4 regions of the Mesorhizobium vachelliae genome follow, and region 2 is predicted to be linked to each of the others. Evidence: riboswitches for the same ligand, from Rfam matches in the RefSeq annotation. Region 2 holds a riboswitch; each other region holds the start of a gene.
What was found. Region 2 has a riboswitch for cobalamin ahead of RFM41_RS17110 (DUF1636 family protein). Riboswitches for the same ligand answer to the same signal wherever they lie in the genome.
Positions count from the first base shown of each region.

Region 1 (7,964 bases), on a different contig from region 2:
ATGCCGGCGAGCCAGTCGCGCAAATTCCCGGCAATGCGCTCGGCATCGGCTGGGTCCTTGAGCAAACCGCCCTTGCCGATCGCCTCGCGGCCCGCCTCGAATTGCGGCTTGACCAGGAGGATTGCCCTGGCGCCCTCCCCCGCCAAGTCCAGCGCCGGCGGCAGCGCAAGCTTCAGCGAGATGAAGCTGACGTCGCAGACCAGGAAAGCGGGAACGTAGCCGCCGAGATCGGCGGCTGCCAGGTCACGGGCGTTCAGCCCTTCGATCACCGTCACGCGCGAGTCGCCGGCAATGTCGGGATGGATCTGGCCGTGGCCGACATCGATCGCCGTGACATGCGCCGCGCCGCGCTCGAGCAGCACCTGGGTGAAACCGCCGGTCGAGGCGCCGACATCGAGCGCTTCGCTACCGGAAGGATCAAGGCCGAAATGGTCGAGGCCGGCAATCAGCTTCAATGCCGCGCGCGACACATAAGCCTGCGCCGGATCGTCGATGGCGACCAGGCAGTCCGGTGCGACAGGCTGGCCGGGCTTGCGAGCAATGATGCCGTCGACCGTCACCGTGCCACGCTCGATCGCGTCGCGGGCGCGCGAGCGGCTGGCGAACAGACCGCGCCCGACGAGCAATTCGTCGAGCCGCTGGCGCTGGCTGGCTGGCAAAGGGGAACTCATAGCCTTCATTGGCGAAAGCCGGGCGCGAACGCAATGGTTGAATACGGTGCAAGAGGCTGCAGAATGCCGGCAGGATCAGGCGGTTCGTCAGTCGGTGGAGGTGGCAATGCTGAAGGGGACCTGTCATTGCGGCGCGGCCCACTGGACGCTGGAAGGCGATCCCGGTGGAATCACCGCATGCAATTGCACGCTCTGCCGCCGCTACGGCACGCTTTGGGCTTATGACTATGTCGACGAACGCATTCACGTGGCCGGGCCGCTGAAGTCCTACACGCGCGCCGAGGTGGCGGAACCCGCGCTGGAGATCCTGTTCTGCCCGACCTGCGCCTGCGTGGTCGCCTGGCGCGGCCTGCGTTCGGGCAAGAGCGGCCGCACGCGCATTGCCGTCAATGTCAGGCTGGCGCCGCCGCAGGACATCGCCGACCTGCCGATCGACCATTTCGACGGTCTCGACAGTTTCGACGACCTGCCGCGCGACGGCCGCTGCGTGCGCGATATGTGGTTCTAGAATACGGTCCGCGAAACCTGGCGCTCGACTGCCGGCGTCAGGCCATCATTGTCGGAGGCCTCCTTGCGCGGCGGCTCAACAGGCGCCGGTGCAGGCGGCGGAGTATCCGGCAGCACGACGAGTTGAGGCTTCTGCTTGTAGGAGAAGCCGCCGCGGATGCTACCCATCTTGCCAGCAACGATGTCCATCGCCGCCTTTTCGATATTGCGGTCGTAGCGCGTTTCGGCTGCCACCGGCGCAATCATGGCCGCCAGAAAGGCCATGCCGCACAGAAACGACTTCATTGTTGTTACCCCTGCCTAGGACCAAGGTCTTAGCAGGGCGCCGTTGAAAATCGGCCAAGAGACAGGGTAAGCGAACCGCCAAACGGAAGCGTTAACAGATAGTTAGCGTAAAAAGCCGGCAAACCGATTCAGCGTCTTGACGTTCTGATTTCAGGCGCGCTGCGCCTGAACGCCATGGCCAAGCGTCGCGAAGACCGTGCGCACGATGCCTGCCGAATCCAGCCCTGCATCGGCATACATCTTCTCGGGCTTGGCGTGGTCGGTGAACACGTCCGGCAAGACCAGCGGGCGCACCTTGAGGCCGCTTTCCAACAGGCCTTCATGGGCGAGGAAATGCAGCACCTGGCTGGCGAAGCCGCCGATGGCGCCCTCCTCCACGGTCACCAGCACTTCGTGCGAGCGGGCGAGCCGGCGGATGAGATCCTCGTCCAGCGGCTTGGCGAAGCGAGCGTCGGCGACGGTGGTGGAAAGGCCCGCCGCGCCGAGCTCTTCCGCCGCCAGGAGGCAATCCTGCAGCCGCGTGCCGAAGGAAAGCAGCGCGACCTTGGTCCCTTCCTTGAGGACGCGGCCCCTGCCGATTTCGAGCACCGAGCCGCGCTCCGGCATGTCGACACCGACGCCGTTGCCGCGCGGATAGCGAAAGGCGATCGGGCCGTCATCATAGGACGCGGCGGTGCGCACCATGTGACGAAGCTCCGCCTCGTCGGCCGCGGCCATGACGACGAAGCCCGGCAGCGTGGTCAGAAAAGTCGTGTCGAAAGCGCCGCAATGGGTGGCGCCGTCGGCGCCGACGAAACCTGCACGATCTATGGGAAAACGCACCGGCAGCTTCTGGATCGCAACGTCGTGGACGACCTGGTCGTAGGCGCGCTGCAGGAAGGTGGAATAGATGGCGGCGAAAGGCTTGTAGCCTTCGGTGGCAAGGCCGGCGGCAAAAGTCACCGCGTGCTGCTCGGCAATGCCGACATCGAAGGTTCGCTTGGGGAACACCTCGCCGAACAGGTCAAGGCCGGTGCCGCTCGGCATGGCGGCAGTGATGGCGACGATGCGGTCGTCCTCGCGCGCTTCCTGGATCAGGCTCTCGGCGAAGACCTTGGTGTAGGCCGGCGCATTGGCGGGCGCCTTGGCCTGCGCGCCGGTGATGACGTCGAATTTGTTGACGCCGTGATATTTGTCGGCCGCCGCCTCCGCCGGCGCGTAGCCCTTGCCCTTCTGGGTCACGACATGGATCAGCACCGGGCCCTTGCCATTGTCGCGCACGTTCCTCAGCACCGGGATCAGATGCTCGAGATTGTGCCCGTCGATCGGGCCGATGTGATAGAAGCCGAGCTCCTCGAACAAGGTGCCGCCGGTAACGTAGCCGCGCGCATGCTCGACCGCGCGGGTGATGGCGCGGTCGGCGCGCTTACCGAGATAGGAGGTCAGCTTCTTGCCGAAATCGCGCAAGCCCAGATAGGCCTTGCCGGAGGCGAGCCGGGCCAGATAGGCGCTCATGGCGCCGGTCGGCGGCGCGATCGACATGTCGTTGTCGTTGAGGATGACGATCAGCCGGGCGTCGAGCGCGCCGGCATTGTTCAGCGCCTCGAAGGCCATGCCGGCCGACATCGAGCCGTCGCCGATGACGGAAATGACATTGTTGCGGCCGCCCGACAGGTCGCGCCCCATGGCCATGCCGAGACCGGCCGAAATCGAGGTCGAGGAATGGGCTGCGCCAAACGGGTCGTATTCGCTCTCGGCGCGCCTTGTGAAACCGGAGAGGCCGCCTTCCTGGCGCAGCGTGCGGATGCGGTCGCGGCGGCCGGTCAGGATCTTGTGCGGATAGGCCTGGTGGCCGACGTCCCAGATCAGCCGGTCGTCCGGGGTGTTGAAGACATAATGCAGGGCGACGGTCAGCTCGACGACGCCAAGGCCGGCGCCAAGATGGCCGCCAGTCTGCGACACGGCATCGATCAGTTCGGCGCGGAGTTCCGCGGCAAGCTGCGGCAGCGCGCTCTCATCAAGCGTTCGCAGGTCCGCCGGGATACGGACCTTGTCGAGCAGCGGCGTGTCTGGCTTCACTCGGGCGCGTCCTGCCTCAATTGATCGAACACGGCGCTACCAACAAATTGCGCCATAATCATGCGCGGGAATAGGCCGCCGCCGGGCGAATGTAAATGCGCGTCGGTGACGCGCGGGTGGAGCGGTCCCTAGCTCTCGGGCAGCGGAATAAACTCCTGCTCATCGCCAGGAACGATATCGAAGCGGCCTGTCTTCCATTCCTGCTTGGCCTGCTCGATGCGTTCCTTCGAGGACGAGACGAAATTCCACCAGATGTAGCGCTTGGAGCCGAGCGAGGCGCCGCCGAACAGCATGAAATGCGCACCGCGCTCTGAGGAAACGACGATCTCCTCGCCCGGCTTGAACACCAGCAGCCGCTCGGCCGGAAAGGCGTCGCCGGCGATCGAGACTTCGCCTTCCAGTGTATAGATGGCGCGCTCCTCGGCATCGGCCGGGATTTTCACGGCAGCACCCGCCGCCAGCCTGAGATCCGCGTAAAGCGTGTCCGAAAGGGTCGCCACGGGCGAGCGCAGCCCCGAGAACTCGCCGATGACGACGCGGCCGCTGACGCCCTCTGCATCGATCTCAGGCAGACGAGCCACCGATGTGTTTGCAAACACCGGCGCAATTTCCTCCTTGCCGTCGGGCATCGCCAGCCAGGTCTGCAGGCCGGAGACCGACATCGGCGCGCCGCGAAGCTCTTCCGGCGTGCGCTCGGAATGAACGATGCCGCGTCCCGCGGTCATCAAATTCACGTCGCCCGGCGCGATCACCATTTCGGTGCCGAGCGAGTCGCGGTGCCTGATCTTGCCGTCGAACAGATAGGTGACGGTGGAAAGCCCGATATGCGGATGTGGGCGCACGTCGAGCGCATGGCCGGCGCGCAGGATGGCAGGCCCCATGCGATCGAAGAAGATGAACGGCCCGACCAGACGGCGCTTTGCCGTCGGCAGCGCGCGGCGCACCTCGAAACCACCGATATCCTTGGCGTTCGGAACCACCATCAGCTCGATCTGATCGCAGGCGAAGGCATCGCCGGGTTCAGGATCGTTTCCCGGAAAAAAGCTCATGGGTGTCCCTCAGGCGAAACGCAGCGCCGACCTGGCCTTCGCCTTGGCCGCCTCCACCTCGCGATTGCGCGGCTCCTGGCTGGTCTCGAGCGAGTCGATCAACTCGCGCGCGATCGCGGCGATCGCCTCGACCGCATGGTGGAAGGCATGCTCGTTGCGCTTCGAAGGTTTCGTCGAGCCGCTCAGCTTTCGCACGAACTGAAGCGCTGCGTCATGCACTTCGTCATTGGTTGCCGGCGGTTCGAAATTGGCCAGGGTCTTGATGTTGCGGCACATGGCTTGAACTCCTTACCTGCTTGCTCTGCCCACCCTATTCCAATTATTCCGCGTCCAGCGGCTCCGTTCCCACCGGCTTGCCGTCGCGTGACAGCCTGATCTTCTCGACCTTGTCCTCGGCAGCCTTCAAGAGCCGGTCGCAATGCGCCTTCAACGCCTCGCCGCGCTCGTAGATCCTTATCGACTGGTCGAGCGGGACGTCGCCGCGCTCCAGATCATCGACGATCTTCTCCAGCGCGTCGAGCGCCTGCTCGAAGCTCATCGCCTTGACGTCTTCATTGCCTTCCACTGCCATACCCTATCCCTTCATCAGCCGCCCGACATGGGCGGCGACTGAAAATGCCAGTCCCTGCAGATCGTAGCCGCCTTCCAGCAAGCTGACGAGCCTGTTGCCGCTGTGGCGCCCGGCACGCTCCATCAATTGCCCTGTCGCCCAGTCGAAATCGTCCTCGGTCAGGTTGATCTCGGCCAGCGGATCGCGGTGATGCGCGTCGAAGCCGGCGGAAATGATGATCAGGTCCGGCGAGAACGCGTCGATCGACGGCAGCACGCGCGACAGGAAAGCGTCGCGGAACAGGTCGCTGCCGGTCTGCGGCGCGAGCGGCGCGTTGACGATGTTGCCGGCGCCGGTTTCGCTCTTCGCGCCGGTGCCGGGATAAAGCGGCATCTGGTGCGTCGAGCAATAGAGCACCGAAGGATCGTCCCAGAAAATGTCCTGCGTGCCGTTGCCGTGATGGACGTCCCAGTCGACGATAGCGACACGCTCGGCCTGGTGCTTCTTCTGCGCATAGCGGGCGGCGATCGCCGCCGTGTTGAAGAGGCAAAAACCCATCGCCGTGGTCTTTTCGGCATGATGGCCGGGCGGACGGGCGGCGACGAAGACATTGGCGGCTCGGCCCTCGAACACATCGTCGACCGCGGCATTGGCCGCGCCGATCGCCGTCACCGCGGCCTGCCAGCTTTTCGGGCTGGCGCTGGTATCGGCGTCGATCGAGGCGATGCCGCTTTCAGGGATCGCCGCGCGCACGCGCTCGACGAAATTCTCGGGGTGCGCATAGAGGATGGTTTTCTCGTCGCCTTCCGGCGCCTTGACGCGATCGAGCGCCGCAAAGGCCTCGTCGTCGAGCACGCGCTCGATGGCGCGCAAGCGGTCGGGCCGCTCGGGATGGCCGGGCGGCGTAAGATGTTCCAGGAAGATCGGGTGCGTGTAGAGACGGGTGGCCATGGCGCCTAATCTAGGCACCGGCGGCGCGGATGACCATGTTCGAAAGCCGAATGGCTGGGGAAAATTGCGTCAGCCCGTGTCGCTGGCGCCATTGGCGCGGCCCAGGCTTCGCGGTAAGGTCTCCTCGCTGCTTGGTGCCCGCGACGCGGGAGAATCGGGAACACGGTTGAACTCCGTGGCGTGCCCAACGCTGTGAGGGGGACCGCGCCGGCAAAGCCACTGTCGATGACGGGAAGGCGCCGGTGCGGGAGGATCCCGAGCCAGAAGACCGGCCTGGCAGACATGGTCTTCCGCTTGGTCAGGCGGGAGACTGCTTGTCGCAAGGGGAAAAGCGATGACGGCAGCAGCGATCGCCATGAGCGGCGACGACTTTGATCAATTGGCGCGCGACGCGGTCTACCGGGCGATGTTCACCAGGCGTGACGTGCGCAGCCATTTTGTCCCCGACGATCTCGACGACAGTGTGCTCGCGCGATTGCTCAACGCCGCGCATCACGCGCCGTCGGTCGGCTACATGCAGCCGTGGAATTTCATTGTCATCCGCGATGCCCAGCGGCGCAGACAAGTGCGCGACCTGTTCCTCGCCGCGCGTGAGCAGGAACTGCCTGCGATCGAGGCGGAGCGGCAGGCGCTCTACCGCAAGCTGAAGCTCGAAGGCATCTGCGAAAGCGCGCTCAATCTGTGCATCACCTGCGACCGGCAGCGCTCGAAGGACTCGCCGCTCGGCCGTTGGCATAACCCGGAGATGGACCTCTACAGCACCGTCTGCGCGGTGCAGAATTTCTGGCTGGCGGCACGCGCCGAAGGCGTCGGCGTCGGCTGGGTGAGCATCATCGAGACAGAGGCGCTGAAGCGGCTTCTGGCGATCCCGGACCATGTCACGCCGATAGCCTATCTCTGCGTCGGCCGCGTCTCGGCCTTCGCGCCGAGGCCGGACCTCGAGGCGAATGGCTGGGGCAAACGCCTGCCCCTGCCCGAGCTGGTGATGAGCGAGACGTTTCGCGGTGCCGGCGAGGCACCGCTCAAATCGGCGATAGCAAGGCTTGGCAGCGCGCCGAAGCGCTGACCAGCAGCAGATCAAGCGGCTCGCGGGGTATCCCAGCGTGAGCCGCTGCCGAAGGAGACCAGCGCTTTGTCGCGCAGTTCCCTGAACTTCGACGAGGTCTCGGCCAGCCGGCGGTCCCATTCGGGATTGGGCGTCTGGCCTTCGATGGCTTCGAAATAGACCTGCATCAGCGAGGCGATGGCGAAGGGCTCGATGAAGGCCGCCTTGAAGGCCCAGGCAAAGACGATGGCCAGCACGAAGGCCCAGCCGGCAAGCTGGCCCGGCATCACCCACAGGATGGCGGCCGCCGGGGCCAGCATCAACAGGAAGATGACGAAGGACACGCCCCACATGATCACCGCCAGCCAGACGGCGTTCTTGACCATGTGCCTGCCATTTTGCGCGTAAAGCACGACGCCTTGCCGCGCCGTCTCGAAGGGCGAGCTCGAATTGATGCGGATGTTGTAGCCGAGGATGATCTCGTCGACATAGGTCAGCGAGATGCGGATGACGGTGTTGATGAAGCTGACCAGGCCGCTCAAGCCCGGAATGGGCAGGAAGGCAGCGATGCCGCCGATCAGGCCGGTGATGGCGCGAATGGCGCCCTTGACCAGCTGGTCGACGACGAAAAGGATGTTGGCTTCGGCAAAACGCTGGGTGACCACTTCCTTGGCATAGGCAATCTGGTTCTGGCCGTCGGGAACGTCATGGCCGTCGATCAGATGCACCATGACGGCGATATGGCCCGCCTTCAGCACATAGAGGATGTATTCGCGGATCCAGTAGACGGCGATCGACACGACGCCGAAGCCGACCACGCCGCCCCAGAGCGCGAAGGACATCGGACC
Region 1 covers NZ_JAVIIR010000002.1:425,758-433,721, forward strand. The annotation lists gene RFM41_RS05615 (TlyA family RNA methyltransferase) at 1-671, opposite strand, end outside; gene RFM41_RS05620 (GFA family protein) at 778-1,179, shown strand; gene RFM41_RS05625 (hypothetical protein) at 1,176-1,463, opposite strand; gene dxs (1-deoxy-D-xylulose-5-phosphate synthase) at 1,614-3,521, opposite strand; gene RFM41_RS05635 (pirin family protein) at 3,650-4,570, opposite strand; gene RFM41_RS05640 (DUF2277 domain-containing protein) at 4,580-4,846, opposite strand; gene RFM41_RS05645 (exodeoxyribonuclease VII small subunit) at 4,890-5,141, opposite strand; gene RFM41_RS05650 (histone deacetylase family protein) at 5,145-6,071, opposite strand; cobalamin riboswitch at 6,187-6,362, shown strand; gene bluB (5,6-dimethylbenzimidazole synthase) at 6,406-7,137, shown strand; gene RFM41_RS05660 (hypothetical protein) at 7,149-7,964, opposite strand, start outside.
Region 1: linked by a shared signal. The riboswitch ahead of bluB (5,6-dimethylbenzimidazole synthase) and the one ahead of RFM41_RS17110 (DUF1636 family protein) in region 2 are both predicted to bind cobalamin.

Region 2 (7,964 bases):
CGACACCAGGTAGAAACGGATGTCGAACTTCATGCGGGCGTCGTCGAACGAGTTGAACCCGCATTCATAGGCGGAAAGCTTTTCCGGGTCGGGATTGCGGTAGGCCACCAGGAAAGGAGCGACGATAAGCGCCAGACCAACGATCATCGCCACGGCGATGAAAAGGACGATAGGCAGGTAAGAACTCAGGAGTGCGCTCATGCGGCGGCTTTCCTTCGGCGGGGCAGTTCACTTTGATTACAGCAACGGACTCTAATGCGGAAGCGTGACAGTTTAACCGCTGAACCGTTTTAAGGGGCCCTATGCTGCAACGCGGCGAGGGTTAGCGCAGCGGTTTCGGTGACGCAAGTCAAACCTTGTTCAAATCGCGGCCCTGGACGCCTTATCGGAAGAAACTGGTCCGATCCGCTCCTGTTTGATTTCTTTCACTTTTTACTCCACTTTTCTCTCCTGACATATCTCCCGCCATCTGCCTGCTAGCATGGCCGGAATCACCGGCTAAAAATCCAACGGACGATCGGGGCAAGGACACCTTGATGAAGGAGAAAATCTCGCTCGCCATGGCCAGGCGCATTGCGCTGGGCGCGCAAGGGTTTAACGATCCTCGCCCCGGAGGGGTTCCGGATCGCCGCCACCTTGCCCGTGTGCTTTCCCGGACCGGCCTGTTACAGATCGATTCCGTCAGCGCGGTGGTGCGCGCGCATTATATGCCGCTCTATTCGCGCCTCGGCCCCTACCCGCTTGCGCTGCTCGACAACGCCGCCGTCACCCGCAAGCGCGCGGTCTTCGAATATTGGGCGCATGAGGCGTCATTCCTGCCCGTCGAGACCTACCCTCTGCTGCGCTGGCGCATGCAGCGCGCCGAGCAGGGCGACGAGATGTATCTCGGCCTTGCGAAATGGGGCCGTGAACGCAAGGCGATGATCGACGAGATCTATAGAGAAGTCGCCGATCGCGGGCCGATCGCCGCGTCCGATATCGAAGGCCACAAGGGCAATGGCGGCTGGTGGGGCTGGAGCGAGGCCAAGCATGCCTTCGAATGGCTGTTCTGGGCCGGACGCATCACCACCGCCTACCGGCGCGGCTTCGAGCGCTATTACGACCTGCCCGAGCGCGTTTTGCCGCAGGCTGTGCTTGACCTGCCGGTACCCTCGATCGAGGACGCGCATCGCGAATTGCTGCGCATTTCCGCCCGCGCCCACGGCATCGCCACCTATGGCGACCTGCGCGACTATTTTCGTCTCGCGCCAGGCGACACGAAGGACAGGATCGAGGAACTGGTCGAAGCCGGCGAACTGCTGCCGGTGAAGGTCGAAGGCTGGGACAAAACTGCCTATCTCCACAAGGACGCCCGTTTCCCGCGCCGTATCAGGGCGCGCGCCCTGCTCGCCCCCTTCGATCCCGTCGTTTTCGAGCGCACCCGCACCGAAAAGCTGTTCGATTTCCGCTATCGCATCGAAATCTACACGCCGGCCGAAAAGCGCCAATACGGCTATTATGTGCTGCCCTTCCTGCTCGGCGACCGGATCGTCGCCCGCGTCGATCTCAGGGCCGACCGCCCGGCCAGCGTGCTGCGCGTCCACGCCGCCTATGCCGAGGCTGGGGCGCCGCCTGAAACCGCCGCCCAGCTCTTCGACGAGCTGAAGCAGATGCAGGCCTGGCTCGGCCTGGAGGCGATCGAAGTGACGCCGGCCGGCGACTTGGGTCCGGCGCTGGCCGACATCAAGGTGTCGTAGCCGCGCGTTGACAGGCGCCTAGCCATAAGCCTAAATCCGCCGCAGACGGTCTTCTCCCGGCAAAGGGAGGAGCCAAGAGGGAATGCGGTGCGGGTCAAAAACCCAAATCCGCGGCTGTCCCCGCAACTGTGAGCGACGAGCCCCGGCCGAAAACCACTGGGATGTTCCCGGGAAGGCGGCATTCAAGGCGACGACCCGCGAGCCAGGAGACCTGCCGTCTGAGACTTTAAGTATCCGAATGCCCGGCGGGTTTTCCGGGCAAGGAGCCTGGTTTTGGATCGCAACGACAGTTTCCCGGCAAACAGTGCGGATATTTCGTCCGAGCCCGACGCGCTCGCCGGTGTGACCGTCATCGTCTGCTCGTCCTGTCGCGACGAGACCGGCTCGGACGCGCATCCGCGCGCCGGCGCGCTGCTGGCCCAAGATACGCGCCGTGCCGCTTCGGCCGAAAACATCCGCATCCACACCGTCGAATGCCTCGGCAACTGCAAGCGCCGGCTGAGCGCCGCACTCCTGCGCGACGGCTGCTGGAGCTACGTCTTCGGCGATCTGGACACGACCAGCGGCGCCGATCTTGTCGCCGGCGCAAAGCTGTTCGCCACCTCGACCGATGGCCTGATCCCCTGGCGCGGTCGGCCCGATTCCCTCAAGCGCGGCCTGGTTGCCCGCATCCCTCCCCTCGACATGCTGAAGGACTGACCATGAACGCATCCGTTTCCCGTGTTCCCTGCACCGTCGTCACCGGCTTCCTCGGCGCCGGCAAGACGACGCTGATCCGCAACCTGCTCGAAAATGCCAAGGGCAAGCGGCTGGCGATCATCGTCAACGAATTCGGCGATGTCGGCATCGATGGCGAGATTCTCAAAGGCTGCGGCATCGACACCTGTCCGGAAGAAAACATCGTCGAGCTCGCCAATGGCTGCATCTGCTGCACCGTGGCCGACGACTTCGTGCCGGCCCTCGACCAGATCCTGTCCCGCACACCGAAGGTCGATCATATCCTGATCGAGACCTCGGGCCTCGCTCTGCCGAAGCCGCTGGTCCAGGCCTTCCAGTGGCCGACGGTGAAGAGCCGCGTCACCGTCGACGGCGTCGTCGCCGTGGTCGATGGGCCTGCCCTGGCCGACGGCCGCGTCGCCTCCGACATGGACGCCCTGCAGGCCCAGCGCGCGGCAGACGATTCGCTCGACCATGACGATCCGGTCGAAGAGGTGTTCGAGGACCAGATCGCCTGCGCCGACCTGATCATCCTGTCGAAGAGCGACCTGATGGATGCGGCGGGCTCGGAACGCGCCAACGCCGTCATCGGTGAGCATGTCGCGCGCGCCGTGAAAGTGGTGCCGACCGCGCAGGGCAAGGTCGATCCGTCCGTGCTGCTCGGCCTCGGCCTCGCCGTCGAGGACGACATCGAGAACCGCAAGACCCATCACGATGATGAGCTCGACCACGAGCACGACGATTTCGATTCCTTCGTCATCGACATCCCGTCGATCGCCAATCCCGACGAGCTGGCAAAGCGCGTTGCCTTGGCCGCCGAGCAGGAAAACGTTTTGCGCGTCAAAGGCTTCGTCGAGGTCGGCGGCAAGCCTATGCGGCTTCTGCTCCAGGCCGTCGGCCCGCGCGTCAACCATTACTATGATCGGGCCTGGACGGCCGAGGACGACCGCTGCTCGCGGCTCGTCGTCATCGGCCTCAAGGGGCTGAACCGCCCAGCGATCGAGCGTATCCTCGCCGGCTGAGGCCAACACGAAAAAGCGATGCATATCCTCGCCACCACATCCGCTTCGCTCGACGATCTCGCCGAGCCGATCGACCTCAGGCAGACGCCTGCGGATATCGTGGCTTTGTCCTTTACCGACAGCGACCTCGCCGGCCTGGCCGCCGCCTGGAAGGCCGATGCGGAGCAGCTACCCTCGATGCGGCTGGCAGCACTTCGCGACCTTCGCCACCCGATGTCGGTGGACCTGTGGATCGACAGCGTCGCGCGCCACGCCAAGGTCATCCTCGTCCGCATCCTCGGCGGTTATGACTGGTGGCGCTACGGCTGCGACCAGCTTGCAGCGTTGGCGCGCATACGCGGCATCAAGCTGGCGTTGCTGCCCGGCGAAAGCCATGACGAGGACCAGCGGCTGATCGAAGGCTCGACCCTGCCGCGCGCCGAATTGGATGCCCTCCTCGGCTATTTCCGCGAAGGCGGCCCGGCGAACATGGCGGCCCTGGTGCAAAGGCTGGCGAGGCTTGCCGGGTCGGAAACGGCCGTGGCCGAGCCGGTGAGCGTGCCGAAGGCGGGGTATTATCTGCCGGGCCACGGCGTGGTCCCCCTCCCCCTTGTGGGGAGGGTCCGGCCGCAGGCCGGGGGTGGGGTCCTCCGCGACACAAGCCGACATCAAGAAGCGCCGAGCACTGCCGAGGCGACCCCACCCGGCCCTGCGGGCCACCCTCCCCTCGAGGGGGAGGGAAACGCCGCGTCCATCATCCCCATCCTCTTCTACCGCTCTATGTTGCTAGCCGCCGACGTCGCGCCCATAGACGCACTCGTTGACGCATTGCGGACGCAGTGTCTCGCCCCAGTGCCGATCTTCGTGTCCAGTCTCAAGGATCCGACATCTCTCGCCTTCGTCGAAAACGCCATCGCCTCGCTCAACCCGGCCGCCATCATCACCGCCACCGCATTCGCCTCCGGCGCCGAACCGGGCGCCGAGACCTTGTTCGACCGCGCTGGCATACCCGTCTTCCAGGTTATCGTCGCCACGACGAGGCGCGAGATCTGGGAAAAGAACCAGCGCGGCCTCGCGCCCGCCGATCTCGCCATGCATGTGGTCCTGCCGGAGCTCGACGGCCGCATCCTCGCCGGCGCGATCTCCTTCAAGGGCGAGATCGAAACCGATCCGGCGCTGGCGTTTCGTGCTTTCGCCAACCGGCCCGAGGCGGACCGGGTCGCGCAGGTCGCCATGCGGATCGCGGCGTTCATCCGCCTGCAGCGGACGGAGCGGGCCGAGCGCAAGCTGGCGATCCTGATCCCGGATTATCCGAGCGCGCCTGGACGGACCGGCTACGCCGTCGGCCTGGACGTGCCGTCCAGCGTGCTCGCCATGCTGCATGACCTGAAGGAACAGGGCTATGCGGTTGAAGGGATTCCGCAATCGCCGCGCGAACTGCTCAATGCGCTTGAGGTGGGTGGGCCTGGCCTCTCCATAGAGGACTACTTCGCCTTTTCGGCCGAGCTGCCACAGGCCGCGCACGATGCAATAGAGGCCGCGTGGGGCAAGGCAGAAGGGACAGGTTCGCGCGAGGCGACAGAACGCCGGCCTGCACAAGCAAGCCCCGAAAATCACTTCCCCTTCCGCGCCGCCACCTTCGGCAACGTCACCGTGGCGCTGGCTCCCGACCGCGGCCGCTCCGCCGACCGGCGCGCCGACTACCACGACCCGACGCTGCCGCCGCGCCACGAGCTGATCGCCTTCGGCCTGTGGCTGCAAAAGTCGCTCGGCGTGCACGCCATCGTCCATGTCGGCGCGCACGGCACGCTGGAATGGCTACCGGGCAAGACGGTTGCGCTCTCCGACGCCTGCTTTCCCGAGATCGTCACCGGCTCCCTGCCGGTCATCTATCCCTTCATCGTCTCCAATCCGGGCGAAGCTGCGCAGGCCAAGCGGCGCATTTCGGCGGTCACGCTCGGTCATCTGCCGCCGCCGCTCACCGGCGCCGGTCTCGACGAAGGCCAACAGAAGCTCGAAAGGCTGGTCGATGAGTATGCCCAGGCCGACGGCCTCGACCGCCGCCGCCGTGACCGCTTGGCGAAGCTGATCGTCGAGACGGCCCGGATGACCGGGCTTGCCTCGGAAGCCGGCGTCGCCAAGACCGATCAACCCGACGAGGCACTGCGCCGGATCGACGCCTGGCTCTGCGACCTCAAGGATTTCGCCGTCAAGGACGGGCTGCATGTCTATGGCCGCGCGCCGGAAGGCGAAACCGATCCGCTGCGCCGGCAAAGCGCCGAAGCCGAAAAAGCGAACCTGCTCACGGCCCTCGACGGCCGCCATATCAAGGCAGGTCCCGCCGGCGCGCCCGCGCGGGGACGTTCTGATGTCTTGCCCACCGGCCGCAATCTCTTCACCTCCGACCCGCGCACCATGCCGACCCCGACGGCTTACGATCTCGGCCAGGCAGCGGCGGAAGAAGTCGTGCGCAGCTACATGCAGAGCCATGGCGACTGGCTGCGCTCGCTGGTCATCGACCTCTGGGGCTCGGCCTCTTTGCGCACCGGCGGCGAGGAGATCGCGCAAGGCCTGGCGCTGATGGGCTGCCGGCCGCAATGGGATGCCGCCACCGGCCGCGTCACCGGGATCGAGGTGCTGCCGCCAGCAACGCTCGGCCGCCCGCGCGTCGACGTCACCTGGCGCATTTCCGGCCTGTTCCGCGACATGTTCCCGGCCCAGATCGCGCTGATCGATGCCGCCGCCAACGCGGTCGCCGGCCGCGACGAGGACGATTCGGAGAACCCGCTTGCCGCCGCGACCCGCGCACAAGGCAAGGTCGGTCCGCGCATCTTCGGCACATCGCCCGGCACCTATGGCGCCGGCGTCGAGGACCTGCTGTCGCGCGGTGAATGGGGCGCGCGCGAAGAGATCGGCCGCGCCTATCTCGACGCCACCTCGCATGCCTATGGCGGCGCCGACGGCGAGTCGATTGCCGCGCCCGGCGCTTTCGAAGGCCGCATCGCCGAAGCCGACCTTCTCGTCCATACCGGCGACGACCCGGGCCGCGACATCCTCGAAGGCTCGGCCGACGTCGCCTTCATCGGCGGATTTTCGGCGGCCCTTGCAGCGCTTGGCAGGAATGCCGACGTCATCGTGCTGGACACCACCGACCCGGCGAAGCCGAAGCCGCGTTCGGTCGGCGAAGCAGTATCGCGGGTGGTGCGGGCGCGCGCCGTCAACCCGCGCTTCATCGCCGGCCAGATGCGCCACGGCCCGCGCGGCGCCTCCGAATTCGCCGAGACGGTCGATCGCCTGGTCGGCTTCGCCGAGACAACGCACGCCATTTCCGGTGCGTTGATCGAGGCGGTTCACGACGCCTATCTCGGCGACGCGGAAGTCCGCGCCTTCCTGCTGCGCGAGAACCCGGTAGCCGCCAAGGTCATCGCCGAGCGCTTTCTCGCCGCGCGGCGGCGTGGCCTCTGGCATCCGCTCAGGAATTCGATCGACGACGATCTCGCGGCGTTGATTGCCGAGGCCCAGGCAAGCGGGGTGGCGGCATGAACGCCTTCTCGCGCCGCGGCGCCTGCCCGGCACTCAGCGCGCCTATGCAGACCGGCGACGGGCTCTTGGTGCGGCTCAATCCGGTCGCTGGAGGACTTTCGCCCGAGTCGCTGATCGGACTCGGCGAATCCGCGCTGCACCACGGCAACGGCATCATGGAAGTCACCGCGCGCGGCAGCCTGCAGATCCGGGGGCTTACAGCGGAAAGCGCGCGGCTGCTGGCGGACGAGGTCGCTGCGCTGGGCATCGCGGTGCGCAGCGGCGTGCCGGTCGAGACCGGGCCGCTGGCGGGGATCGATCCGCAGGAGATTGCCGATCCGAGACCGCTGGCGGAGCGGATCAGGGCGGCGATCGAAGAGGCCGGACTGACAACGAGGCTGGGGCCAAAGGTGTCGGTGGTCGTCGATGGTGGCGGACAATTGAACATGGACGCGGTGACGGCCGATGTACGGCTCAAGGCGGTGCGGGCCGGCACTGGCGTCCAGTGGAGGGTTGCGATTGCGGGCGATACGCGGAGCGCGAAGCCGCTCGCGACGGTCGATGAAGATGCTGCGCGTGACATCGCGGTGGCGGCGCTGAGGATGGTGGCCGAAAAAGGACGCGAGGCGCATACGCGGGATTTGTCGGAGCGGCAGCAGGCTTCGCTCGCAGGCTGGCATTCCTTCGCGCCCCCCTCTGTCCTGCCGGACATCTCCCCCTCTTGGGGGGAGATTGGCAGTTCCGCCGCCGGCGCCTATTCTGCGACAGACCAGCACGTTTCGACGTCGGCGATTGGCGAAACCGGTCGCGACAGGTCAATCTCCCCCCAAGAGGGGGAGATGTCCGGTCCACCCTCCGAAGCTGCAGCGCAGCTGCTGCGAAGGACGGGCAGGACAGAGGGGGGCGCCGTAGAGCACCATCGCCTGCCAATTGGCCTCTTCGACCTCGGCAACACCCAAGCCCTCGGCATCGCCGTGCCCTATGGCAG
Region 2 covers NZ_JAVIIR010000007.1:252,879-260,842, forward strand. The annotation lists gene RFM41_RS17100 (NADH-quinone oxidoreductase subunit A) at 1-201, opposite strand, end outside; gene RFM41_RS17105 (winged helix-turn-helix domain-containing protein) at 537-1,736, shown strand; cobalamin riboswitch at 1,766-1,969, shown strand; gene RFM41_RS17110 (DUF1636 family protein) at 2,010-2,435, shown strand; gene cobW (cobalamin biosynthesis protein CobW) at 2,438-3,475, shown strand; gene cobN (cobaltochelatase subunit CobN) at 3,494-6,997, shown strand; gene cobG (precorrin-3B synthase) at 6,994-7,964, shown strand, end outside.

Region 3 (6,598 bases), on a different contig from region 2:
CGCAAAGAAAGGTAATGGCGAACCATCACTGAGGGGAGACCACTTCTAATCTAAAAAGGCGCAGACGACGCTTCCGTCGCCTGCTCGTCGCGATGGCATCATGTTGCCAGGACGTTTTGCGAACCGAGGCGTTCTCGCGGAATTCGCGGCAGCAGTAGCCGTTGACCCGCGGCATAACGAGAATTCGGCAAAGCCTCAGACCTGCACTGTCTCCCGGAGCGCGCGTGTTGCAGCGACCATGTTCACGAGGGCAGGGCGGACCTCCTCCCAATTGCGTGTTTTGAGGCCACAGTCGGGGTTTACCCAAAGTTGAGCATCAGACAGGCGCTCGCGGGCAAGCATGAGGAGGGCCGAAATCTCGGCGACTTCCGGAACGCGCGGTGAGTGGATGTCATAGACTCCAGGACCGATTTCGTTCGGATATTTAGAGCTCGTAAAGGCGTCAAGCAGTTCCATTGCCGAGCGCGATGTCTCAATCGAAATTACATCCGCATCCAGCTCAGCGATCGCGTCGATGATCTCGTTGAATTCCGAATAGCACATGTGGGTATGGATCTGAGTCGAGTCCTTTACACCTGTTGAAGCGATCCGGAAGCATTCGACCGACCAGTCAAGATAGACCTTCCAGTCGCACTTGCGCAGCGGCAAGCCTTCGCGAAACGCGGCCTCGTCGATCTGGATCATCCTTGCGCCGGCTCTTTCTAGGTCCGTCACTTCATCGCGAATAGCGAGCGCGATCTGGCGGCAGACCTCGGAGCGGGGTACGTCGTCGCGAACAAAAGACCAATTGAGAATGGTCACTGGGCCTGTTAGCATTCCCTTTACAGACTTTTGCGTAAGCGACTGGGCGAATTGCCACCAGCGCACCGTCATCGGATTGGGGCGCGATACGTCGCCGAAGATGATGGGGGGACGCACGTAGCGCGACCCATAGCTCTGCACCCAGGCATGTTCGGTGAAGGCGAAGCCGGAAAGTTGCTCGCCGAAATACTGTACCATATCGTTTCGTTCGAACTCGCCATGCACCAGCACGTCCAGCCCGATCTCCTCCTGCCAGCGAATAGCAGCCTCGATCTCCTTCTTCAGAAAGGTTTCGTAATCGACATAGCTGAGCTGGCCCTTCGCGTGAGCGGAACGCGCCTTGCGCACCTGAGGCGTCTGCGGAAAGGATCCAATGGTCGTCGTCGGGAACGGCGGCAGGCCGAGCGCGCGGGCCTGGGCCCTGGAACGCTCGGCAAATGCGCTCCTTCGTTGCTTCATGGCGCCGTTAATGTCGGCGATCCGCCCTTCAACGAGCGGGTCATGGACCTTCGTGGATGTTGCGCGAGTCGCGGCAGCCTCGGCAGAAGCTTTCAACTCGCCAGCCACCGCATCTCTACCTTGGGACAAGGCCCGGGCCAGGATGACCAGCTCGTCGATCTTCTGGGCCGCGAAGGCGAGCCACGACCTGATGTTCGCATCCAGTGCCGTCTCCATACGCAAGTCGATCGGCACATGCAGCATCGAGCACGAAGACGCGATCTCGACTCGGTCCAACGGCCAGCCCGCGACGATCGGCTTGATGCGGTCGAGAATGGCAGTAAGGTTCGCGCGCCAGACGTTACGGCCATTGATCAAGCCAAGCGAGAGCACCAGATCCTTAGGCGCGAGCCGACCAACCGTCTCCAACTGTTCGGGAGCACGCGAGAGATCAAAATGCAGGCCCGCCACAGGCAGCGATATCGCCGTCTCGAGATTTTCCCCCAGAGGCCCGAAATAGGTAGCCAGCATGATCTTCAGCTCGGGCGCGGCCTTCGACAGCTGCCCGTAGGCAAATTCAAGTGCGGCTCGTTCGTTCTGGTTTAGATCGAGCACAAGCGCTGGCTCATCGATCTGCACCCAATCGGCTCCCGAGAATTTCAACCTCCGCAGGAGTTGCTCGTAGACGGGCAGAAGCCGCGGCAGGAGCGCGAGGGGATTGAAACCTTCGGCAGGTGATTTCGCCAGCTTGAGAAAAGTGACCGGTCCAAGGATGACCGGGCGTGTATGAATGCCCAGGGCTTTAGCCTCGAGGAAGTAATCAACCGGTTTGGTCGACGAGAGTGTGAACGCCTGATCGTCGTCAAGTTCCGGCACGATGTAATGATAGTTGGTGTCGAACCATTTGGTCATTTCCATCGCGGTTAGGGCAGGGCCAGCCGCATGCTCCTGACCAGAGTCGCAATTCCCCGTCTGACCTTGGTTGCCGCGGGCCATGGCGAAATAGATGTCGAGTGGGACCTCGCCGCCATTCCATGCGTAGCGAGACGGCACGGCGCCGACCATGGCGGCGGTGTCGAGTACATGGTCGTAGAGCGAAAAGTCGTTCGAGGGGATTTTCGACACACCGCGATCGCGCTGCTCCTCCCAGCTCGCGGCACGGAGTGCCTTTGCCGTCGCGAGAAGGTCGGCAGCGCAAGATTTTCCGGACCAATAGCTTTCGAGCGCGAATTTCAATTCCCGCCTGCGACCGATACGCGGCACACCAAGCGTCGCTACAGGAATTTGCTGAGAGAGAGTCATGCGATACCCCGATGGTTGGGGCGTGGGGGACAACGAAGGCGCCAGTAGGCCGGTACGAACGCCGGGCTGCAGCGGCCACCGAGACACCCCGCCCGTGGACAATAGTTCGCCGTGGCAGGTCTCCTGGCTCGGGGGTCATAGCCTCTATCCGTCTTCCCGAGGCTGTTCGCCTCAGTGACATGAGTGGGGTCGGCTCGCCTCTAACAGTTGCGGGGGCAGCGCCGGCATCGCACCGGCTTCCCTCTTAGCTCCGCTGCGGCAGCGCCGTACGGAGAACCATGGCTTGGACACAATCACAGCAGTCCGCTCTTTTGTCAACATCGCATAAAGAAATCTTTATGTCATTATGTGAACGCACTTTGTACTATCACAGTGATTTCCAAGTCGCGTGGAGGGACGAACAAGGGGCGTTTGGATCGCGAATATATTTAATTCGGCACGCGGTAAGGCAGATTGGCTACATGAAGCCAGACCTTGGCTGCTGCAGGGCCCGGGCCAAATCGACAAATGGGCGCGCTGTGCAGAACTGTGACAGACGGCGGTTCGGCCCGGCTGCGCAAGGGTTGTTAGCCGCGCCTTTGGTCGAATGGATTGGGGCGCGAAGGCAGGGTGTCTGGCTCGACCCCGTCGAGGGCTTCTTCGCCGAGCTGTCGAGCGACGCCTCAAGCGAGGCGCCTTTCATCTTGTCGTGTAGGCGGCCATCAACCGCTTCTTCGCCGAGCATAATCCGACAACCCAAACGCTTCACCTGGACCGCCGACCCGAACAAAATCATCGCCGCCGTCAAACGTGGGCACCAAGTGTTAGATTCAATCCACTACTGGCTACCGACTACTGCTCGAAAAGCAGTGCCAAGGTGGGGCCAGCCGCGCGCTCGCAACTTGGCCTACATCCGATTGCCAGATGCAGTTCATTTAGGGCAACCCAAAGGGGTAGAAGCACACAAACTGATCATCTCTGTTCAAGCTCGGTGAGGATTTAATTTTAACGTTTCATGGCCTCGCCGGGCGGCTCGCTCCAGACGCGAGGTGCTCGGCCTGCAGTTCTGCGTCACGCGATCCTAGGCGGAGTCAGGAGTTGGCGCGGTTCAAGGGCGCAACAAAGCTGCACCACACGAAGCAGAGGGGAAAGACGAACGCGGAGTCGGCTACATCAAGGAGAACGCGAACGCCGGCCGGCGGTTCGAGAGCTGGGCGGCGTTCGAGGCGCATCTGGATCGGTGGATGCGCGAAGTTGCCGACCAGGGCGAACACGGCACCACCGGCGTTGCGCCCGTGGAACGTTTTGCCGCTGAAGCTCGAGCGCTCCGCGCGCTTTCCGGCAGGTCGCCGTTGGGCAATTGTGGGGCCTGATCCGCAAGGTCCAGGCCGACTGTGCGATCGATCTGGATACGAACAGCTACTCGGTGCCCTGGCGCCTGATCGGCGAGAGCGTCCAGGTCGTGGTTTTGGCTGGCCGTGTGATCATCCGTCATGCGGCCAGATGGTGAGCGATCATGCCCTGTGCCCGGGGCAGTGGTACAATCCCGAAAAGGCTTCGGCTTCATTGCTCCTGAAAACGGTGAGAAGGACATCTTCGTTCATGCCACCGCGCAGACCCGCTCAGGACTGAGCATGCTGATGGAGGGGCAGAAGGTGTTTGTCCAATGCGGGCAGGGCAAGAAAGGCCTGGAGGTACGGAATATTCGCCTCGCCTAGCCAAATGCGTTGGCCCAACCGAAATTGCGCCTCAGACAAAGAAAAAGCCCGCTGCCGGGAGGAGGTGGCAGCGGACTCTATTTCGAATGAGGCGCGGGAGGAGGTGCGCCCACTCAGCGTCGGCACCATCTGGGAGGAGTAGATGGTCGACAAGTCATGATCATACCGATAGCAACGGATATTGCAACGCACAAATTTTATATCGCAAGTGCGAAACCATGCCGGATCCGCTTAGTCGAGCCTGAAAAGTCCGGTCAGGCTGCGGCTTTGTTGTGGGTACGCTTGGCAGGTGCCGGCGTTCCCGGATCCTTAATGAGGTTGGAAATCTCGGCCGCTTCTGGGATCCCTGGCGAGTGAATGTCATAGACACCAGCGGCGACCTCGTCCCGGCCTTCGGCCAGGGCAAAGGCGAGCACGACCAACTCGTCGGTCTTTTGCGCCGCGAAGGCGAGCCACGACTTCACATCCGCGTCGAGTGCCGTCTCGATGCCCACGTCAATCGGCAGATGCAGCATCGATAAGGCTCTGTTGGAATGCCGTCGCGCATCTTTTGTCCATTTATCGGGTGGATGATTGCTATTCCAACAATCAATTTTACCGTCCTAATAAAATCGTATTAGAGGATCCTGAATTGCAGCGCGTTGGGTATCCTCGTCGTGATTGGTGCGTCGACCGAGGCCGCCGGAAAGAAGTCGCAGACGGCATGTGCGGGATTGTTGGTATCGTTGGGCAACAGCCCGTGTCGGAGCGGTTGGTCGACGCCTTGAAGCGTCTGGAATATCGCGGCTATGATTCCGCCGGCGTTGCGACTATCACCGAGGGCGCCTTGCAGCGGAGGCGCGCTGAGGGCAAGCTCGTCAATCTAGAGAAGAGACTGAAGGCAGAGCCGCTAAACGGCTCCATTGGCATCGCCCACACGCGCTGGGCAACCCACGGAGCGCCGACGGAAGGCAATGCGCATCCGCACTTTACCGACGGTGTGGCCGTCGTCCATAACGGCATCATCGAGAATTTTGCCGAGCTGAAGGAGGAATTGACGGCGGGGGGAGCCGAGTTCCAGACCGACACCGACACGGAAGTCGTCGCCCATCTTGTGGCAAGACACCGCCAGGAGGGCATGGGCCGGGGCGAAGCGATGCATGCCATGTTGAAACGCATCAAGGGCGCCTACGCGCTCGCCATCCTTTTTGAGGATGATCCGTCGAGCATCATCGCAGCGCGCAATGGACCACCGCTGGCAATCGGCCACGGCGACGGCGAGATGTTTCTGGCATCCGACGCGATCGCACTTGCCCCCTTCACGAATGAAGTCACCTATCTCATCGACGGTGACTGGGCCGTAATCGGCAAGGGGGGTGCCGATATCTTCGATTTCGACGGCTACCCAGTAGAGCGTCCGCGTCAGACCTCTATGGCCGCGGCTTATCTGGCCAACAAGGGCAAACATCGCCACTTCATGGAGAAGGAAATCTACGAGCAGCCCGAGGCCATCGGCCATGTGCTCGCTCATTATGTCAGCTTGATAGAGAATCGCGCCGATCCGGTTCCTAGCTTCGATTTTGCCAGCATTCCGAGCCTGGCGATCTCTGCCTGCGGCACCGCCTACCTCGCCGGACTGATAGGAAAATACTGGTTCGAACGCTATGCTCGCCTGCCAGTCGAAATCGACGTTGCGTCCGAATTTCGCTACCGCGAGATCCCGTTGTCGCCCCAGTCTGCTGCTCTTTTCATTTCGCAATCTGGCGAAACCGCCGATACGCTGGCCTCGCTGAGATACTGCAAGAAACTTGGACTGAAAATCGGCGCCGTCGTCAATGGCGCCGAATCGAGCATCGCTCGGGAGGCCGACGCGGTCTTCCCAATCCTTGCCGGCCCAGAGATCGGCGTCGCCTCCACCAAGGCGTTCACCTGCCAGCTTGCCGTTCTTGCCGCACTTGCCATCAGCGCCGCCCGGACCCGCGGAACAGTAACCGAAAATGAGGTGCAGGCGCTGGTCCGAAGCCTTGCCGAAATGCCGCGCATTATGGGCCAGATCCTGAACAGCATCCAACCTAAGATAGAGCTTCTGGCGCGCGAATTATCCAGATATCACGACGTCCTGTATCTTGGCCGTGGCACCAGCTTCCCACTGGCAATGGAAGGTGCGCTGAAGCTCAAGGAGATTTCCTACATCCACGCCGAGGGCTATGCGGCGGGTGAATTGAAGCACGGTCCGATCGCATTGATAGACAAGAACATGCCGGTGATCGTCATCGCGCCGTTTGATCGCTTTTTCAACAAGACCGTCTCCAACATGGAGGAAGTCGCCGCCCGTGGAGGGCGGGTTATCCTCATCACCGATGAAAAAGGAGCAACCGCAT
Region 3 covers NZ_JAVIIR010000020.1:94,701-101,298, reverse strand. The annotation lists gene metE (5-methyltetrahydropteroyltriglutamate--homocysteine S-methyltransferase) at 196-2,541, opposite strand; cobalamin riboswitch at 2,638-2,837, opposite strand; partial or broken gene RFM41_RS30460 (IS630 family transposase) at 3,159-3,356, shown strand; partial or broken gene RFM41_RS30455 (Mu transposase domain-containing protein) at 3,663-4,056, shown strand; gene RFM41_RS30450 (cold-shock protein) at 4,044-4,238, shown strand; partial or broken gene RFM41_RS30445 (hypothetical protein) at 4,493-4,756, opposite strand; gene glmS (glutamine--fructose-6-phosphate transaminase (isomerizing)) at 4,942-6,598, shown strand, end outside.
Region 3: linked by a shared signal. The riboswitch ahead of metE (5-methyltetrahydropteroyltriglutamate--homocysteine S-methyltransferase) and the one ahead of RFM41_RS17110 (DUF1636 family protein) in region 2 are both predicted to bind cobalamin.

Region 4 (7,964 bases), on a different contig from region 2:
CCAAGGAAACCCAATGGTCGGCGCTTTAGCCCGGCTTGCCTGTCAAAGAGCCGTACTCTTTTACCGCCAAGGCAAGCCGGGCTACCCCAACCGCCGGTCCGGCGTCCTCCCGCGTTCGATATCACTCCGCTGCTGGCGCATGCGCGACCACGCTTGGCTGAAACATCTACGCCGGGTTCGGCCAGAACAACCAGGTGAGCCACAGCGCGGCCAGCACCCAAAGCGCGATCATGAAGGCAAGGCCGGCCTTGCTCACCGGCTTCTCGCGTCGCGTCGCCTCTTCCCGGAATTCCTGCATCAGATCGGCCGGGACCAGCTTGACCGCGAGCATGATGCCGACCGGCACGATCAGCAGGTCATCCAGATAGCCGATGATCGGGATGAAGTCCGGGATCAGGTCGATAGGGCTCAGCGCATAGGCCGCGACGGCGCCCGCGGTGGCCTTTGCATACCAAGGCACGCGCGGATCGCGGGCGGCAATCCAGAGCGCCACCACATCGCGCTTGATCTTGCGCGCCCACTGCTTTGCCGCATCGAGCATAGACATACCGCTTATATACGGGTGCGCTGGCCTTCAGGCCATTTGCGATCGATGGTTTGGCCGCTCAGGCGCAATCCTTCAATTCCACGACCTCGACGCCGAGGCGGAAGGCCTGGCCATCGGCATAGGAGCGCGCGTGCTGCTCGGCTTCGAAAGGAAAGATGAGCGTCGTGCCGTAGGCGGTGACGCGCACCGTCCACTTCTGGCCCCTGACGAGTTCAACACCGTGAAGCTTCGCCGTAACCATCTCACCCTCCTCTGATCCGGCACTTCAGCGACATCCGCATAACGTCGCGAAAGTCATTTGAATACAAATAATCCGACCAAATCGTGTCGTTGCGGTGTCGCTTCCGACATTGGGTCGTTTGCGTCCGTGAAATGGTTCACCGACAGCGACGCTTTTTTTCGGCCGGGCCGCGAGCGGGCGCGATGGCCAGTCTGGAACCGCGGCGGCCTCCGGCGGGTTAGAGCCTTGGTTCACAAGGAGATCGCCATGATCCGCAAGCTGAAATCCGGCGAGTACCGGCTCTATTCGCGCAAAACCGATCCGAGAACCGGCAAGCGCCGCAATCTGGGCACCTTCAAGTCGCGCGAAGCGGCGGAAAAGCACGAACGCGAAGTGCAGTATTTCAAGCGCCATTAGGCGCTTCGCTTTGTCAGGATGCGAGGGGCGCGAGGAAAGGGCAGAGATTCCCCGTTCACCCGTGCGGTGTCGGCGGAGTGCGCGGACGCGGGTGGCCAGGCACGTTCGACCCGATATGGTCGAGGTCGCAACGTCTCGTCACCATTTCGACCGACTTGGTGTCGACGCTCACGCGCCCCAGCACCTGCACGGTCGTGCGTCCGAGCTCCTCGTCGACATGGACGACGTCACCCTCGAGCCTGAGCTTGTCGCCCGGCTTGGCATTTGGCTCGACCATCGAGTAACTGTGGCTGTCGCCGTCGAGCCTCAACATCACGCGGTCCTCGGTGCGCGCGACCACCGTGGCGATGACCGCAACCCTGTCGCCTATCTCCACTGCCGGCCGTGTCATAGCGGCCTCCTTTCCGCCCCGCGCGGCATCTCGCCGGCGGAATCGGCTGGCGCCAAATCGAGCGCCGCCAGCCACTGAAACAAACGCCAAAACAAGCATTTGGTTGCTGCCGGGCTGCCTGCCGCCGACCGCTGCCGATCACATCAAGCCGGGATTTCGCGGCCGATAATTGGGTCCGGTCGCCATAGCCATGCGATGCCATCAACAGCACCGCGAGGCCAAGCGCGCTCTCGCACGTACCCGGCAGGAAGGCCGATACCTTTTCGGCCGGGCGATCCGCCGCCAACCGCAACGCCGTTGCGAAGGCATCACGAAGAAAATCCGGCCGCATCACCACCAGGGGGCCGATATGACCGCTGACGCTTTGCTGTTTGCGTTATCCTACCCTGGAGGATAGGATAACAGCATGACGATACACAGCTCCCATCCCGATATCATCGCCCGGCTCAAGCGCGCGCACGGCCATCTCGCCGCCGTGCTCACCATGTTCGAGCAGGGCCGCTCCTGCCTCGACCTTGCGCAACAACTCCATGCCGTCGAAAGCGCCGTCGGCAACGCCAAGCGCGAGCTGATCCACGACCATATGGAGCATTGCCTCGTCGAAGGCGGCGAGCCGACCAGGGATACTCTCAAGGAGCTGAAGCAGCTCACCAAGTATCTGTGAGGCGTTTGATGTGGGAAAAAGTTTTGGACTGGTTCGGCTTCGGCGCGCATGGACATGGCCCTGGCGGGCATAACCATAGCGGCGGCCATCACGAACCGCACGGCCACACGCATGGCGTGATCGACGCCACCATCGCCACCACCGATCGCGGCATCTGGGCGATCAAGTGGTCGTTCGCGATACTGGCGATCACCGCCGCCTTGCAAATCGTCGTCGTCATGGCTTCGGGCAGTGTGGCGCTGCTTGCCGATGCCATCCACAACATAGCCGATGCGACCACGGCCATTCCGCTCTGGATCGCTTTCGTGCTGGTGCGGCGCAAGCCGACCCGCACGTTCACCTATGGCCTCGGCCGGGTCGAGGACCTTGCCGGCATCATCATCGTGCTCATCATCCTGGCAAGCGCGCTCGTGGCCGGATATGAAGCTGTCAACCGCCTGTTCAATCCGCGTCCGGTCCAGTTCCTGGGTTGGCTCGCAGCGGCCGGCGTGATCGGCTTCCTCGGCAACGAGGCAGTGGCGGTGTTCCGCATCCGCGTCGGCCGCCAGATCAACAGCGCCGCCTTGGTCGCCGATGGCTATCACGCCCGCACCGACGGGCTCACCAGCCTCGCGGTCGTTGCCGGCGCGGTCGGCGTCTGGCTCGGCTTGCCGCTGGCGGACCCGATCATCGGCCTCATCATCACCGTCGCCATCTTGGGCATCGTGTGGCAATCGGCGCGCTCGGTGCTGACGCGCATGCTGGACGGCGTCGAGCCCGGCCTCGTCGACGAAATTCATCACGCCGCGGAGCATGTCGCCGGGATAGAAAAAGTGGTCGGCGCCAACGCCCGCTGGCTCGGCCACAGGTTGCATGTCGATGTGGAGATTGCAGTCAATGACGGGCTGTTGCTAGCCGCCGCGAACAACATCGCCGCATCGCTCAAGGCCGGGCTCTTCGCGCACATCCCCGCGCTCGATGTCGCCACGGTGCGCTTTGCCGAGCCGGAGACGCAGAGCGGCCACCATCATGCGCCCGATCCGTTCCTGGTCTCGGGCAAGCTCGCCAGCGGGCTGCTCGAGATTGTCGACACGCCGCAGGGCGAGCGCATGCGGCTGCGCCTGTCGCGTCACGCCGAGGGGCTGCGGGCGAACGTCGCCATCGAAAGGGCGGACGGTGCGGTCGAAAGCTTACTGCTGTCGCCGGTCGGCGGCGATCATCACTATCTGCAAAGCTTGGTCGCCCCGGCCGAGCCGCATGAGTTCAGCGCCAGGCTGCAACTGGCGGCTGGTCAGGACAGCGAGGATTTGCCCTTCGCCATGGCGGAGCCGGACCACGGGCACGCGCATGGGTGATGCGGGCGACATTTGTGTGCCAGCGTGAATCTGCCTGACGACAACGCGACACCTGGGCGCGCTGTGTCGGTGTCCGCCTTCCGCCTAGTTTGACGCTAAACGGACCAATGTAGCTGGCCTTCGGATCGAAGTGACTTCGGCGCGAGCCTCACGCGCAACCCATCACCTCACGCTGATCAGCGCCGTGCCTGCGATGGCCAGCAGCGCGCCCGCCCAGGCAGCCGCGGTCGGCCTTTGTCCGCTGCGCAGCCACACCATCGGCAGGATGATGACCGGCGTCATTGAGGACAGCGTCGAGATGATGCCGACATTGCCGGTGCGCAGCGCAGCCATCAGGCAGGACATGCCGAGCGAGGTGCCGACGAAGGCGGAAAGCACGGCGAGCCCGACCGTGCCGAACTGGACAGCCTCGCGCTTGCCCCTGCCGAACGGCGTCGCGGCAAGGGCGATGAACAGGATCACGGCGAGGCCCGAGCGCAGCGCCATGGCCGTGAATGGCTCGACGCCGGCAGCCATTGCCGGGCGCGCCAGAAGGGTGCCGGTCGCCTGGCCGAGCGCCGTCGTCACGCCGAGCACGATGCCTGGTCCGAGTCGCCCGGTAAGCGGCGGGCCGGGCGCCGTGCTCACCGGCACGGTGGAAGGGGTGACGACCGGCATGGCCGGCGCCAGGTGGCCGCGCTTGAGGAAGCGTCGCGGCATGCCGATGGCAAGCACGATGCCTGCAAGCACCAGCGCCACGCCCAGCGCCTGCCAGTGGCTGACGGTTTCTCCGAGCACGAGATAGCCGAGCGCCAGCGCGAAAGGCGAGGTGAGTGAGAAGAGCAGCGCGGTGATGCGCGGGCCGACCGAATAGATGGTGGCGAAATAGGTCGTGCTGGCGATGCTGATGCCGGCGAAGCTCGATCCCGCAAGCAGCCAGAACTCCCTTGGTCCGATCGTGTGCCAGCCGCCGATCGCCAGCGACACCGAGCCGGTCATCACGAAGGTTGCGAGCATCTGCCAGCGGGCGAGCTGGAGGAGGGGAACGCGGCCCTTGAGCTCGCTCAGGAACATGGAGCTCAGCGCGCTGCATAAGGCGGCGGCGAGGGCGAGGCTTTCGGAGACCAACATGGCTGGTGATTGCGGGTCCGTGCGGACGTTGGGTGGATGGCGCTTCTTACGCCGGCTTGCAGCGGACAGCTAGGCCACGCGACTACGCGGCGCACCGAAGATCGACCATCCGGCCGCGATAAGCGCAGCAATGGTCGCAAGCAGGACCGCCAGGCTCGGCAAGTGGAAGAACATGTCTCGCCACCGGGGCTCGACGACCGCGCCGGTGCTGAAAGCCTCGCCGCTATATTGGCAAAGGATCCAGGAGGCGCCGCTGCGCACCATCTCGGCATCGATGTCGGAGATCAACGCCTTCGCGTCGCGCTCGGCTGAGGGCATCGTCGCCATATACGTCAGCAGCGCCTTGGCGGTGGCGAGATAGGCATGGCTGCATTCGTTGAACGGGCTCTCCTCGTCGCCAAGACTTCCCGGCATCAGGCCCCAGAGGCAGTAGGTGAATTGCAGATTGCCGTGATTGTAGAGTCGCCGGAAGGTCGGGTCGGTCAAGGTCTGTGCTTGCGCGAGTGCAAGAATGTCGCCGCGGTAGCGCGCGATCACCGCCATCTGGCCGTGGGTCAGGCTGGGGATCTGGATGCCGGGGGGAGGCGGCGCCGACGAGCCGCTATGCGCTTGCGCGGATGTGGCCAGCATGACCAGCAGGGCGGTCGTCAAAAAGCAATTGGCCGCCAGGGCAAGGAACCGTGGCGGCCAACGCATTTCAGTTCAGGCGTAGCGGCGTGCCGGGCTGCGCTGGTCGCGCACCGCGACGACGCGCTCGGCAACCGCGCCGAAGCCCAGCCCGACGACGGTCCACAGCACGAGCTGGATGCCGAGCGAGGCGACGCGGAACTGCCACAGCACGGTCGCCGAGAAGTTCTCCGGCACTTCGTTGATGTCGGGCAGCGCCGCCTTCACCAGCGCGAAGACGACGAGGAAGGCAAGTGCCGCGACGATCGACGCGTTCCAGGCGCCAAGCTGCTTCCATAGCCTTTGGGCCAACCCGACCGCCGCCACCATCGCCGCGATCGAGACCACGATCATGATGAAGAACAGCTCGGTGCGGTAGCCGATGGTCTCGGCATTGCCGACCGCGGGCGGGTTTGCGGGGTATTTGAGGCCGGGAACCACGATCACGGCAAGGAAGCCGAGCAGCGCGATGAGCGCCGAAGTGCCGCGCGGACCGAGCGAGCTCAGCCGGCCATAGGCGTAGGCGAAGACCAGCGAGAACAGCCCGCCAAGGGCGGCGCCATAGACCAGCACGCCGGTCGCCAGGCCAATGCCGGCCTGCGTGGCGCGGCTGACCATCTCTGGCTCCGGCGCCTCGCCGGCGGCCTGGGCCTGCTGGTCCTCGAAGGCGATCGCCTTGTCGACCTGCGGCTCGCCATAGACGCGGGCGAAGGCGAATGCCAGAATCCCCGCGACCAGCCCGACAAGCATGCCGCGCAGCAAAAGTTTTCCAACCATGTCACTAACCCTTTATCGAAAGCGGGTTCGGCGATGCCGAACCGCTTTAGTGGCAGGGGAAGCCGAGCAGGTGGCGGCCGTCATGCACGAATTCGTGCACCGCCGTGCCGCGGATCAGCGACGTCGCGCCTTCTTCCGCGCCGACGAAATAGATGGCCAGCATCAAGAGCAGGCCAGCGAAGATGGCCCAGGGCAGAAGCTCGCGGACCGGAATCGCAACCGGACCGTAGCTGGGGGTGAAGGTGGTGTCGGACATATTGACCTCCCGTGGGATACTGCGTCCCGTTGATCGAACAATGCTGCGGAATAAGGCCTGACTTTCGGCTGGTGCCGATCACAGTGGCGCGACCGTGCCGGACTCGCACCGGCTTCCAATCCCGTATAGCGCTAAAACACTTGTCAGCACTTCGTTCGCCTGTCAACGACATGTAATGGCCAACGCGGCTTCGCGCGGCCGAAATTTCACTGGACCAGGGAGTTTTGGGATGCTCGCCCGCCTGACGATGATCGCAAGCGGCGCGACGCGGGCCACGCGCAAGGGTCGCTTTCCGAATGACGAGGCGCTGGAGCCGCAAGCCATCGACCGCGCCGCCGCGCTGGCCGCTTCGCTGCGCCGCGCCGACCACGTCTGGACGAGCCCGGCGCTTGCCGCGCGGCAAACGGCCGAGGCGCTCGGCTTTGATGCGACGGTCGAGCCGCTGCTTGCCGACCAGGATTTCGCGCGGTGGGCCGGCAAAGGTTTCGAGGAAATGCAGGCCAAGGACCCGGAAGGCATGGAGGCCTGGCTTTCCGATCCGGATGCCGCACCCCATGGCGGCGAATCGCTTGCCGCCGTCGCCCGGCGCGTCGCCGCGTTGATCGAGCGCCTGGGCGCTGAGAGCGGCCACACCATCGCGCTCACCCATGCCGTGCCGATCCGCGCCGCCATGGTGCATGTGCTGGGCGCGCCGCTTTCCTCGATCTGGAAGATCGACATCGAGCCGCTATCGCTCACCGAGTTCCGCAGCGACGGCCGCCGCTGGGTGCTGCATGCGAGCGGCGTCGTCGCCGGCTGAACGCTGCGCAAGATCGCCCGCGTTCAATTGCCGACGAGCGGCAGCCGGCGCAGCAACCTTTGCGTCTGGACGGCATCCCAGGACATGTATTCCGTGATGGCGAGCCCGACAATATTGCAGGCGCCAGCGACATCATCGAGCAGCCGCAGGACATGCTCCGGTTCCAGCCGGCCGCGCGGAACGCCTTTGAGAAAGTCCGTTCCGGTCCCGGGCTTGTTGAACAGGATCGGCCGGAAGCTCTGCGGCCTGATGACATCGACATCGAAATGGACGGCAAGCTGCTCGATGCCTTGCCGTTCGAGCCACTGCAGGACCGTGGAAGAACTTTCGGCAACCTCGCCGGAGCCGGCGCTGCGCAAGCCCATGCGGACGAGAAATTCGTTCTCGGCCGGCGACCATTCGTCCAGTCCGGCATACATCACCCTGGCCGGATCGAGCGGAACGTCGACTTCGGCGACGAAATCCGGATCGCCTTCGCCGAGCAGCATGCCCAGCACTTGCGCGTGGCCGTGAGGGGTTTCCTCCGGCGTCTGCACGTCCGGATGCGCATCGATCCAGAGCACGCCGATATTCCCGCTATAACGCTTGTTGAGGTAGGCGATGGGCGCTAGATCGACCAGGCAGTCGCCGCCGATGGTCAGGACCTTGTCCGGCTGGTGCCGTTCCACGGCGGCTCGTGCCGCGCGTGCCTGAGCGAGCAGGGCCTGCTTTGCCAGGATGCCGTCTTCGATGTCGAGAGCAGGACCGTCGCCGGGAGGGGGAACGGTGACGGTCTCCTCAGGT
Region 4 covers NZ_JAVIIR010000015.1:104,946-112,909, reverse strand. The annotation lists gene RFM41_RS26895 (YkvA family protein) at 167-547, opposite strand; gene RFM41_RS26890 (hypothetical protein) at 606-788, opposite strand; gene RFM41_RS26885 (hypothetical protein) at 1,035-1,184, shown strand; gene RFM41_RS26880 (hypothetical protein) at 1,240-1,575, opposite strand; gene RFM41_RS26875 (metal-sensing transcriptional repressor) at 1,982-2,239, shown strand; gene RFM41_RS26870 (cation diffusion facilitator family transporter) at 2,248-3,573, shown strand; gene RFM41_RS26865 (EamA family transporter) at 3,736-4,683, opposite strand; gene RFM41_RS26860 (hypothetical protein) at 4,753-5,334, opposite strand; gene RFM41_RS26855 (CbtA family protein) at 5,386-6,126, opposite strand; gene RFM41_RS26850 (CbtB domain-containing protein) at 6,173-6,382, opposite strand; adenosylcobalamin (AdoCbl) riboswitch at 6,383-6,526, opposite strand; gene RFM41_RS26845 (histidine phosphatase family protein) at 6,612-7,181, shown strand; gene RFM41_RS26840 (arginase family protein) at 7,205-7,964, opposite strand, start outside.
Region 4: linked by a shared signal. The riboswitch ahead of RFM41_RS26850 (CbtB domain-containing protein) and the one ahead of RFM41_RS17110 (DUF1636 family protein) in region 2 are both predicted to bind cobalamin.